DNA from 2 places in the Enterobacter sp. ECC-175 genome. Region 1 is predicted to be linked to the other one. Evidence: riboswitches for the same ligand, from Rfam matches in the RefSeq annotation. Region 1 holds a riboswitch; the other holds the start of a gene.
The links. Region 1 has a riboswitch for thiamine pyrophosphate ahead of thiM (hydroxyethylthiazole kinase). Riboswitches for the same ligand answer to the same signal wherever they lie in the genome.
Positions count from the first base shown of each region.

Region 2: another riboswitch for thiamine pyrophosphate. It lies ahead of thiC (phosphomethylpyrimidine synthase ThiC); the one in region 1 lies ahead of thiM (hydroxyethylthiazole kinase).

Region 1 is NZ_CP143776.1:3,572,409-3,578,184, reverse strand. Features, by position in the region: gene V1599_RS17070 (YadA-like family protein) at 51-1,019, opposite strand; TPP riboswitch at 1,434-1,531, shown strand; gene thiM (hydroxyethylthiazole kinase) at 1,567-2,337, shown strand; gene thiD (bifunctional hydroxymethylpyrimidine kinase/phosphomethylpyrimidine kinase) at 2,334-3,134, shown strand; gene fbaB (class I fructose-bisphosphate aldolase) at 3,274-4,326, shown strand; gene yegS (lipid kinase YegS) at 4,441-5,340, opposite strand; gene yegQ (tRNA 5-hydroxyuridine modification protein YegQ) at 5,589-5,776, opposite strand, start outside.
Region 2 is NZ_CP143776.1:801,874-807,649, reverse strand. Features, by position in the region: gene nfi (deoxyribonuclease V) at 1-662, opposite strand, end outside; gene hemE (uroporphyrinogen decarboxylase) at 675-1,736, opposite strand; gene nudC (NAD(+) diphosphatase) at 1,777-2,550, opposite strand; gene rsd (sigma D regulator) at 2,646-3,143, shown strand; TPP riboswitch at 3,198-3,307, shown strand; gene thiC (phosphomethylpyrimidine synthase ThiC) at 3,386-5,281, shown strand; gene thiE (thiamine phosphate synthase) at 5,281-5,776, shown strand, end outside.

The DNA.
Region 1 (5,776 bases):
TAATACCGCCGTTTAAATCGGTAATTAATCGGTGCTTATTGTATTAACGATCAGAACCCAACCCCGACGCCCGCACCCACGGCAAAGTCATCGTTGGTCGTGGTACTGAATCCTGTTTTGACGATGGCGTTTCCGGCATGGAAAGAGGCGCCGACGCTCACCGCAGATTCGCTTTTAAAGGTGCCCGCCCCGGCGGAAAACATCACCGTTTGCGCCTGCTCGACCTGCGGCATAGAGGCAATCGCGACGGCCGCCGCCGAGCCGCTTCGGGCCTCTTTTTGGTTCTCCTCAACCTCATTTTTCAGGGCGCCAAACTGCGCGTTGGTCGCCCCCTCCAGAGAGGTAATACGTTCTTCATGATTCTGCAGCTGGCCCGCCTGCGCCTGCAGCTCATCGCTGTTGGCCCGGCTGCGGGACTGCACGCGCGCCACGGCTGCCCGGTTAGCGGTGGCTACGGTTTGTGCATCCACCGCCAGCTGCTGCGCGTAAGCGCCTTTGCTATACGCCTGGTTCGCCTTATCAGCCGCGCTCTGAGTCGCCTTATCCTGACGATCGCGGTCCGCCTGAAACGTACTCTTCTCGACCTTTCCGTCTATCGCGCTGGTGTTGGCGCTGATTGATTTTTTATTTTCAGCGATGCCCGCAACGTTCGTCAGAATGCTGGTGGTATTGGCATGTATATTTTTACCGTTCAGGTCGGCGGTGATTTGCGCATTTCCCGCCGCGGCCAGCGCCGTGTGGGCCGTTTTGTCCGCCCCAGCAGCCGCCGCACCGGCCAGGCTGGCGTTAAGCTGCGCGACGTTCGCTTTGGTGCTGGCGTCGTTAGCCGTATCCTGCGCAATTGAGATCTGCAGATCGTGGCGTTTATCGGTTTGCCCAGCGCTATAGACGTCGCTGGACAGGCCGGAAAGTTGACCTGCGAGCTGATCAATGGCTATTTCGACATTGCCGCCCGAATTGAGCGAAACGTCCGAAGCCGGAGTGGAAGCGTTTACACTGAACGCACTAAAAGAAGCCATAATAATTATGGCCTTATTGGTTTGTAACATTGCTATCATCTCTATAATTTATATGGGCTTAATTACGCCAGCCATTTTAAATAAATGGCATTTGCTACTCATAGACAAAGGCAACCATTGCGGCTGCGTATTTATAGATTCTGGAGTAATTAAGTGGCATTACTATCCCTCTGATTCATTAATAAGATCTTGATGCAGATCACTAAAATTTGCGATTTGTATGGCTTGGGAATGATCTTATATAAATATAAAAATTCATATAAATCAATATATTGAATGACTGGTTTTCGAAAGATATATGACCCGTTTTCATTCGGAATGGAGAGGGGTGAGAATATCCATAAAATAAAAGCGGAAATATAACGAATGAAATAAGGGCTTGCAAAGAGCAGGGTATTACTCTACAAATGGTCAACAATTGACTCGGGGTGCCCTTCTTAAATGAAGGCTGAGAAATACCCGTATTACCTGATCTGGATAATGCCAGCGTAGGGAAGTCAGATGCCTTCCCGGTCATCGCTTCTTCACGTAAGGCAGGAGCGAAACCATGCAGCCTGACCTGCTCGATCTACACGTTTTACATCAGTTCCACACCCATTCGCCCCTCACGCACTGTATGACCAACGACGTCGTGCAGGCCTTCACCGCCAACGTTTTACTGGCTCTCGGCGCCTCCCCGGCGATGGTGATTGAGGCCGAAGAAGCGGAACACTTTGCTGCGGCGGCAGACGCTCTGCTGATTAACGTCGGTACGCTGACCGCGCCGCGCGCCCAGTCGATGCGCCGGGCGATTGAAAGCGCCGTCGCGGCGGGAAAACCCTGGACGCTCGACCCGGTTGCCGTCGGCGCGCTGGCGTTTCGCACCCGCTTTTGCCAGCAAATTCTTTCCCTTAAGCCCGCCGCCATTCGCGGCAATGCCTCCGAAATTCTGGCCCTGGCCGGAATGAGCGAAGGCGGTCGTGGCGTAGATTCCACCGACAGCGCGTCCGGCGCGTTGCCCGCGGCGCAGGCGCTGGCCGAACGGACCCGCGCCATCGTCGTGGTCACGGGGGAGGTGGATTACATCACCGACGGACAGCGAACCCGCACGGTCGCCGGCGGAGACCCGCTGATGACCCGCGTGGTAGGGACGGGGTGCGCGCTTTCTGCGGTTGTGGCGGCCAGCTGTTCGCTGCCGGGGGATCGGCTGGACAACGCGGCGGCGGCCTGTAAGTGGATGAAGCGCGCCGGGTCGCGCGCGGCTGCGGACGCTCGCGGGCCGGGCAGCTTCGCCTCCGCTTTTCTTGACGCGCTGTACGCGCTGGAGGTGCAGGCATGAAGCGGATTAACGCACTCACTATCGCAGGCACCGATCCGAGCGGCGGGGCGGGGATCCAGGCCGATTTAAAAACCTTCTCCGCGCTTGGCGCGTACGGGTGTTCGGTCATTACCGCGCTGGTGGCGCAGAATACGCGCGGCGTGCAGTCGGTCTACCGCATTGAGCCGGATTTTGTCGCGGCCCAGCTGGACTCCGTGTTCAGCGACGTGCGTATCGATACCACCAAGATTGGCATGCTGGCGGAGACGGATATCGTGGAGGCCGTGGCCGAGCGGCTGCAGCGCTATCAGGTGCAAAACGTGGTGCTCGATACCGTGATGCTGGCGAAAAGCGGCGATCCGCTGCTCTCTCCGGCCGCGGTTGACACGCTGCGCAAAAAGCTGCTGCCGCAGGTGGCGCTCATTACGCCAAACCTGCCCGAAGCCGCCGCGCTGCTGGATGCGCCGCACGCACGGAATGAACGCGAAATGAAGGCGCAGGGCCACGCGCTGCTGGCGCTGGGCTGCGGTGCGGTGCTGATGAAGGGGGGACATCTTGACGATGCCGAAAGCCCCGACTGGCTGTTCACCCGCGACGGGGAGCAGCGTTTTACCGCGCCGCGCGTGCAAACGAAAAACACCCACGGGACGGGCTGTACGCTCTCCGCGGCGCTGGCCGCCCTGCGCCCGCGACATCAACGCTGGAATGATACGGTGCTCCACGCCAAGACCTGGCTTTCCGCCGCGCTGGCGCAGGCCGACACGCTGGAGGTCGGCCACGGTATTGGGCCGGTTCATCATTTTCACGCGTGGTGGTAACGCGGCGCGATGTACACGAATCGAGCCAGCAGAATGTGCTGAATAACGTTGCAAATGGTGGAAAATCTGTTAAGTCGGTACCAGGCTTAGTCTGCCCACAACGCTGTGGGCCTGGATAACACGCTACGGGAGAATAGCTATGACCGATATTGCGCAGTTGCTTGGCAAAGACGCCGACGGCCTTTTGCAGCATCGCTGTATGACCATTCCATCCGACCAGCTTTACCTGCCTGGCCACGACTACGTAGACCGCGTGATGGTGGATAACAACCGTCCGCCGGCGGTGCTGCGAAACATGCAGACGCTCTACAACACGGGCCGACTGGCCGGTACGGGCTATCTGTCCATTCTGCCGGTTGACCAGGGCGTTGAACACTCTGCGGGCGCGTCGTTCGCGGCCAATCCGCTCTATTTCGATCCGAAAAACATCGTGGAGCTGGCGATTGAAGCCGGCTGTAACTGCGTGGCGTCAACCTACGGCGTGCTGGCCTCCGTATCTCGCCGCTACGCGCACCGCATTCCGTTCCTCGTCAAGCTGAACCACAACGAAACCCTGAGCTACCCGACCGAATACGATCAGACGCTCTACGCCAGCGTTGAGCAGGCGTTCAATATGGGCGCGGTGGCAGTCGGGGCGACGATCTATTTCGGCTCCGAGCAGTCTCGTCGTCAGATTGAAGAGATCTCCGCGGCCTTCGAGCGCGCGCACGAGCTGGGCATGGTGACGGTGCTGTGGGCCTATCTGCGCAACTCCGCGTTCAAGAAGGACGGCGTGGACTATCACGTTTCTGCCGATCTCACCGGGCAGGCGAACCACCTGGCGGCCACGATTGGTGCGGATATCGTCAAGCAGAAAATGGCGGAGAATAACGGTGGCTACAAGGCGGTGAACTTTGGCTACACCGATGACCGTGTCTACAGCAAGCTGACCAGCGATAACCCAATCGACCTGGTGCGCTACCAGCTGGCGAACTGCTACATGGGCCGCGCGGGGCTGATTAACTCCGGCGGCGCGGCGGGCGGTGAAACCGACCTTTCTGACGCGGTACGCACGGCGGTGATTAACAAACGCGCGGGCGGCATGGGGCTGATTCTGGGCCGTAAGGCGTTTAAAAAATCAATGGCCGACGGCGTGAAGCTGATCAATGCGGTTCAGGATGTCTATCTGGACAGCAAAGTCACGATTGCCTGACGCCTCCATCCCCCTCTCCCAGTGGGAGAGGGGACAGGCCGAGCGCGGTATGGTTTTCTCCCTCTCCCGTGGGAGAGGGGTGGGTGAGGGCATCATCGCGCACCGTGTAAAACATCAGCGCAGCAGCACGCAGTCCGGCGGCAAGCGGCACTGCAGCGCGCCCGGAATGACCTCAATGCGGAACTGCGTCCCGCTCAACGGCTCGCCGTCAAGGTTAAACGTCATCCCGTGCGGGGCGTTAATCTCAAACCATGCCGATTTCCCGGCAATGATATTCGGGCTCTCTTCCGGCTGCGTCAGCGTGGTAAACAGCGCGGGCAGCAGCCCGTCTCCGGTAAAAATACGCAGCTGGAGCTGACCGTCGTTGATCAGCGCCTCCGGGCACAGCTGCTGTCCGCCGCCCGCCTGGCGGCCGTTGCCGATCCCAATGACCAGCGCGTCGCCCTGCCAGTGGAAATTCTCGCCGTGAATCTCACAGCGGTCGGGCTTCAGCGTATCCATGCGCATCAGGCCATGAATCAAATACGACACGCCGCCCAGCGCGGCCTTTAGCTTCTCCGGCGTTTCGCTGGTGATGCGGGTGCCAAAGCCGCCCGTGGCCATATTGATAAAACAGGTTTTATCATTCACCTGGGCAATATCCACCGCGGTCGCCTTACCGAGGATCGCCAGCTGGAGTGCTTTGCCTAACTCCTCCGGAATCCCCGCGCTGGTGGCGAAATCATTGGCCGTGCCGAGCGGTAAAATGCCCATCGCCGGACGTTCAGCCGCGTCCAGATCGACAAGCGCGCTCGCAATTTCGTTGATCGTGCCGTCGCCGCCGCCGGAAATGATGGTCTCGACGCCCAGCCGACGGCCTTCGTCGATATAGCGCGCCGCGTCGCCTTTCTCCCACGTGACGCGCACGTGGATGCGGGCTCCGTCTTCGCGTAGCGCGGTAATTGCCTGGCGCAGAATATCGTTGCCTGCACTTTTGCCATTCAGAATCAATAAACTGTCTGGATAGGTTGCCATTTACATTATTCCCTTTTTAGCTCTATCAAGAGTGTATCGCAGCGGGGAAAAAAGCGGGTAAGAACTGGACGAAAGGCAAAAAATAAGCCCACGTAAGGGAGATTACGCGGGCTAAGGAGGTGGTTCCTGGTACAGCTAGCATTTATGGGTTATGTTTTTCAGCGGGAGGGATAATACCCGCATTGAGCGAAGCGGTATGTGATCCGATTCTAAGAATCATCCCCGCGTGAAAAAATTACCCTGATTAACTATTTGCCGTGGGGATTACGCGTGCTTTCGCCGTTGAAGTTGCGCATCAGCAGCGCAAATTTCAGCTCGATCTCTTCCGGCACCGGCAGCCAGACGGTGTGCCCGTCGCCCGGTGCGACCTCAATCGCTTCCCCTTTGCCGTTTTCCAGATGCTCCAGCTTGAAGTTCATGTTGCCCTGCGGGGTCA
Region 2 (5,776 bases), 1.8 Mb from region 1:
ATTTCCTGCCAACGAACAAAAGCCGGACGCGAAGATGCAACCGCATCAGCCCAGCGCGTCGGCTCCGGCAGGCGGTAGCCTTTCATGCACCGCTGCACCCATGCCAGCGCGCTATCCATGCTTAACCGATGCCCGGTGGCGATAAACAGCGGGTTACAGCGCGCCTTGCTGCGCCAGACCCAGGCCAACTGTTCGCCTTTGTCGATAAGTGGGGCGATTGCACCCGGCTCGGCGGAGAGCGGCTCAAACTTGCCGCACAGGCGTTTTTTGGCGACGCCGATGGTCGGCACGTCCACCAGCAAACCAAAGTGGCTGGCAACGCCCAAACGACGCGGATGGGAAATGCCGTGCCCGTCCACAAACAGCAGGTCCGGCTTTTGCGAAAGCTGCTCCCACGCGGCAAGCAGCGCGGGATACTCGCGGAAGGAGAGAAAGCCGGGGATATACGGCATGGTGGTCGCGATGCGCGCCACCTTGTACTCGACCAGCTCAAGCGAAGGATACTTCAGCACCACCATTGCCGCTCGCGTCACGTCCCCGCCCTGCTCGAATCCGACGTCCGCCCCGCCGATGTACTGCGGGGGATCCGTATCCAGACGATCCTCGCGGATCACCGATGAGGCCAGTTCTATCTGTTGAGCGCGTAACGACGCGAGATCCATAACCACTCCTTACTAATGATATTGGGCAGAAAGCCGGTGAACCGCCTCCACAAACGCGCCAGCGTGCTCTGGCGGAACATCCTGATGAATGCCGTGGCCGAGGTTGAATACGTGTCCTTCCCCCTTGCCGAAGCCTGCCAGAATAGATGCCACCTCTTCTTCAATACGGGCTGGCTGCGCGTAAAGCATGGACGGGTCCATGTTGCCCTGCAGCGCGACTTTATCACCTACGCGACGGCGCGCATCGGCAATATCCGTTGTCCAGTCCAGGCCCAGCGCATCGCAGCCGGTGGCGGCTAAGGCTTCCAGCCACTGGCCGCCGCCCTTGGTGAATAGCGTCACCGGCACGCGGCGGCCTTCATTTTCACGCAGCAGGCCGTCGACGATTTTGTGCATGTAGTAGAGCGAGAACTGTTGATAATCGCGCCCGGTCAGCACGCCCCCCCAGGTGTCGAAAATCATCACCGACTGCGCGCCGGCTTTGATCTGGGCGTTAAGGTACAGGGTGACGCTTTTCGCCAGCTTGTCGAGCAGCGCGTGCAGGGCCAGCGGCTCGGCGTACATCATCTTTTTAATCACCGTGAAGGCTTTGCTGCTGCCGCCCTCAACCATGTAGGTCGCCAGCGTCCACGGGCTGCCGGAGAAGCCAATCAGCGGCACCTCGCCCTTCAGCTCGCGGCGGATGGTGCGCACCGCGTTCATCACGTAGCCCAGCTCATCTTCGGGATCGGGAATGGGCAGTTTATCGACGTCCGCTTTGCTTTTAATTGGCGAGGTAAAACGCGGGCCTTCTCCGGTTTCAAAGTAGAGCCCAAGGCCCATCGCATCCGGAATGGTGAGAATGTCTGAAAAGAGAATGGCGGCATCCAGCGGGAAGCGGCGCAGCGGCTGGAGCGTCACTTCGCAGGCCAGCTCGGCATTTTTGCACAGCGACATAAAATCGCCCGCCTGGGCGCGCGTGGCTTTGTACTCCGGGAGATAACGTCCCGCCTGGCGCATCATCCACACCGGGGTGACATCAACTGGCTGGCGCAGCAGCGCACGCAGATAACGATCGTTCTTCAGTTCGGTCATTTTTGCAGTTCCTTAAGCGTCATGGCCACAGTGTAACATGTCATTCAAACTCGGCCCGACACATTGCCACCGTATCTTCTATCAGCCGACGTGCCACCGTTCCCGGAGGCGGCAGCAGCGGTAAATCATCATAGCGATACCAGCTCGCCTCCAGCAGCTCTTTCTGGTCGATAACAATGTCACCGCTGTCGTATTCGGCCATAAACGCCGTCATCAGCGACATCGGGAACGGCCACGGCTGCGACGTTACGTAACGCAGGTTTTTGACCTTGATACCGCTCTCTTCCATCACCTCGCGCGCGACGGCTTGCTCCAGGGTTTCGCCCACCTCAACAAACCCGGCGAGAACCGTGTGAATGCCGTTGCGGTGGCGGGTATGCTGCGCCAGCAGGATGGAATCCTCGCGGCGGATCGCCACGATGATGCACGGCGCAATCTGCGGGTAATAGCGCTCCCGGCAGTGGCCGCAAAGCATTGCCCATTCGGTCTTGCTTGGGTGCATAGCATGGCCGCAGTAGCCGCAGTATTTATGCGAGCGGTAAAACTCCGCGAGCTGCACGCCGCGGCCCGCCAGCTGAAACAGCCCCGCGTCCAGATCCAGCACCTGACGGACAGATCCCATATCCTGACGACGCACCTGCTGGATCAACCACACGGGATCGCCCTGCCATTCCCCGATCCTGCGCGCGGGCTGGCCTGCAAGATCGAAATCCTCCGCGTTGCCGTAAGGGAGTTCGCCGCGCGGCAGCCATAACTTTTGTTCATGGCTGACGATCCACCAGCCGCGATCTAATTTTTCAATTATACGATCCATATCTATTGCACTACCTTCGCTTCACAGGCATGTTGGTAACATTATTATTACATTTTGGATGGGCAGCTTTTCATCTTAACCTTGCGGAGTCGAATATGTTAAACCAGCTAGAAAGCCTGACTGAGCGCGTTGGTGGAAGTAACAAACTGGTGGATCGCTGGCTACACGACCGCAAGCATCTGCTCGTGGCTTACTACAATCTGGTCGGGATTAAGCCTGGCAAAGAATCTTACATGCGGCTGAATGAAAAAGCGCTGGATGATTTTTGTCAGAGCCTGGTCGACTACCTTTCAGATGGCCATTTCAATATTTATGAACGCATTATCCGCGAAATGGAAGGCACCAGCCCATATATTGCGGCAAGCAAACTCTATCCTCTGCTGGAAGCCAACACCCAGCGGATGATGGATTATTATGACTCCACGCTTGAGAACGCTATCGATCACGATAACTATCTTGAGTTTCAGCAGGCGCTGTCCGACCTGGGCGAGGCCATGGAGGAGCGATTCACGCTGGAAGACAAGCTGATCGCTCTGGTGCTGGACAACGATTTGAAAGCCAGCAACGAAGATAACGTTGCGCGGCCTGCTTGAGTTCTTAATCGTTAACGAGTAATTTACAACCATTCGCCCCTCTTACGAGGGGGATTTTTCTTGTCGGAGTGCCCAGTGTGAAAGCACGGGCTGAGACCGTTAATTCGGGATCCGCGGAACCTGATCAGGCTAATACCTGCGAAGGGAACAAGAGTCAAACTGCTGTTGCATCGCCTGCGGGCGATCCTCTCTTGCTTCATCCGTCGTCTGACAAGCCATGTCCTTCACTTTTGGAATGCGCTATGTCTACAACAAAACTGACCCGCCGCGAACAGCGCGCACAGGCCCAACGCTTCATCGACACTCTGGAAGGTACCGCTTTCCCGAACTCGAGACGTATCTATATTTCCGGCTCGCAGCCCGATATCCGCGTCCCGATGCGCGAGATCCAGCTCAGCCCCACGCTTATCGGCGGCAGCAAAGAGCACCCGCAGTTCGAGGAAAACGAGGCCGTTCCGGTCTATGACACCTCCGGTCCCTACGGCGACCCCGATATTACTATCAACGTTCAGCAGGGCCTGGCGAAGCTGCGCCAGCCGTGGATCGAAGCCCGCCAGGATAGCGAAGCGCTTAATGAGCAAAGCTCGGCTTACGCAAAAGAGCGCCAGGCCGACGACGGCCTGGACGAACTGCGCTTCACCGGCCTGCTGCCGCCAAAACGCGCTAAGGCGGGCAAATGCGTCACCCAGCTTCACTACGCGCGTCGGGGCATCGTCACCCCTGAAATGGAATTTATCGCCATCCGTGAAAACATGGGCCGCGAGCGCATCCGCAGCGAAATATTGCGCCACCAGCATCCTGGCGAAAGCTTTGGCGCGCGCCTGCCGGAGAACATCACGCCGGAGTTTGTGCGTGACGAGGTGGCCGCCGGACGCGCCATTATCCCTGCCAACATCAACCATCCGGAATCCGAACCGATGATCATCGGCCGTAACTTCCTGGTGAAGGTCAATGCCAACATCGGTAACTCGGCGGTCACGTCCTCCATTGAAGAAGAGGTGGAAAAACTGGTCTGGTCAACGCGCTGGGGCGCGGACACGGTGATGGACCTCTCCACCGGACGCTATATTCACGAAACCCGCGAGTGGATCCTGCGCAATAGCCCGGTACCGATTGGCACCGTCCCGATTTACCAGGCGCTGGAAAAAGTGAATGGCATTGCCGAAAACCTCACCTGGGAAGCGTTCCGCGATACGCTGCTGGAGCAAGCGGAACAGGGCGTGGACTACTTCACCATTCACGCGGGCGTGCTGCTGCGCTACGTGCCGATGACCGCCAGGCGCCTGACCGGAATTGTCTCGCGCGGTGGCTCGATCATGGCGAAGTGGTGCCTCTCCCATCACCGGGAAAACTTCCTCTACGAGCACTTCCGCGAGATCTGCGAAATCTGCGCCGCCTATGACGTTTCCCTCTCGCTCGGCGACGGCCTGCGTCCGGGCTCCATTCGCGACGCTAACGACGAAGCGCAGTTTGCCGAACTGCACACGCTGGGCGAGCTGACCAAAATCGCCTGGGAGTACGACGTGCAGGTGATGATTGAAGGCCCGGGACACGTGCCGATGCAGATGATCCGCCGCAACATGACCGAGGAGCTGGAGCACTGTCACGAAGCGCCGTTTTACACGTTAGGCCCGCTAACCACCGATATCGCGCCGGGCTATGACCACTTCACCTCCGGCATTGGCGCGGCGATGATCGGCTGGTTTGGCTGCGCGATGCTGTGCTACGTGACGCCGAAGGAGCACCTCGGCCTGCCGAACAAAGAGGACGTCAAGCAGGGGCTGATTACCTACAAAATTGCCGCCCACGCGGCGGACCTGGCAAAAGGCCACCCGGGGGCGCAAATTCGCGATAACGCCATGTCGAAAGCGCGATTCGAGTTCCGATGGGAAGACCAGTTCAACCTGGCGCTCGACCCTTTCACCGCCCGCGCCTACCACGACGAAACGCTGCCGCAGGAGTCCGGCAAAGTCGCGCATTTCTGCTCTATGTGCGGGCCAAAATTCTGCTCGATGAAGATCAGCCAGGAGGTGCGCGACTACGCTGCCGCCCAGGCGATTGAAGTGGGGATGGCGGACATGTCGGAGAATTTCCGCGCCAAAGGCGGCGAAATTTACCTCAAAAAAGAGGAGGCGTAATGTACCAGCCCGATTTTCCCCCCGTCCCCTTCCGCCTGGGGCTTTATCCGGTAGTGGACAGCGTGGAATGGATTGAACGCCTTCTCGACGCGGGCGTTCGCACCCTCCAGCTGCGCATCAAGGATAAGCGCGACGAAGAGGTGGAGGCCGACGTGCTCGCCGCCATTGTGCTGGGGCGTCGATATAATGCCCGCCTGTTTATCAACGACTACTGGCGGCTGGCGATAAAGCACCAGGCGTACGGCGTGCATCTCGGCCAGGAAGATCTTGAAACCACGGATCTGAACGCCATCCGCGCGGCCGGCTTGCGGCTCGGCGTTTCAACGCACGACGACATGGAAATTGACGTCGCGCTGGCGGCTCGCCCCTCCTACATCGCGCTTGGCCACGTCTTCCCGACCCAAACCAAGCAAATGCCGTCCGCGCCGCAGGGGCTGGCGCAGCTGGAGGAACACGTCAAACGCCTCGCGGACTACCCCACCGTCGCCATCGGCG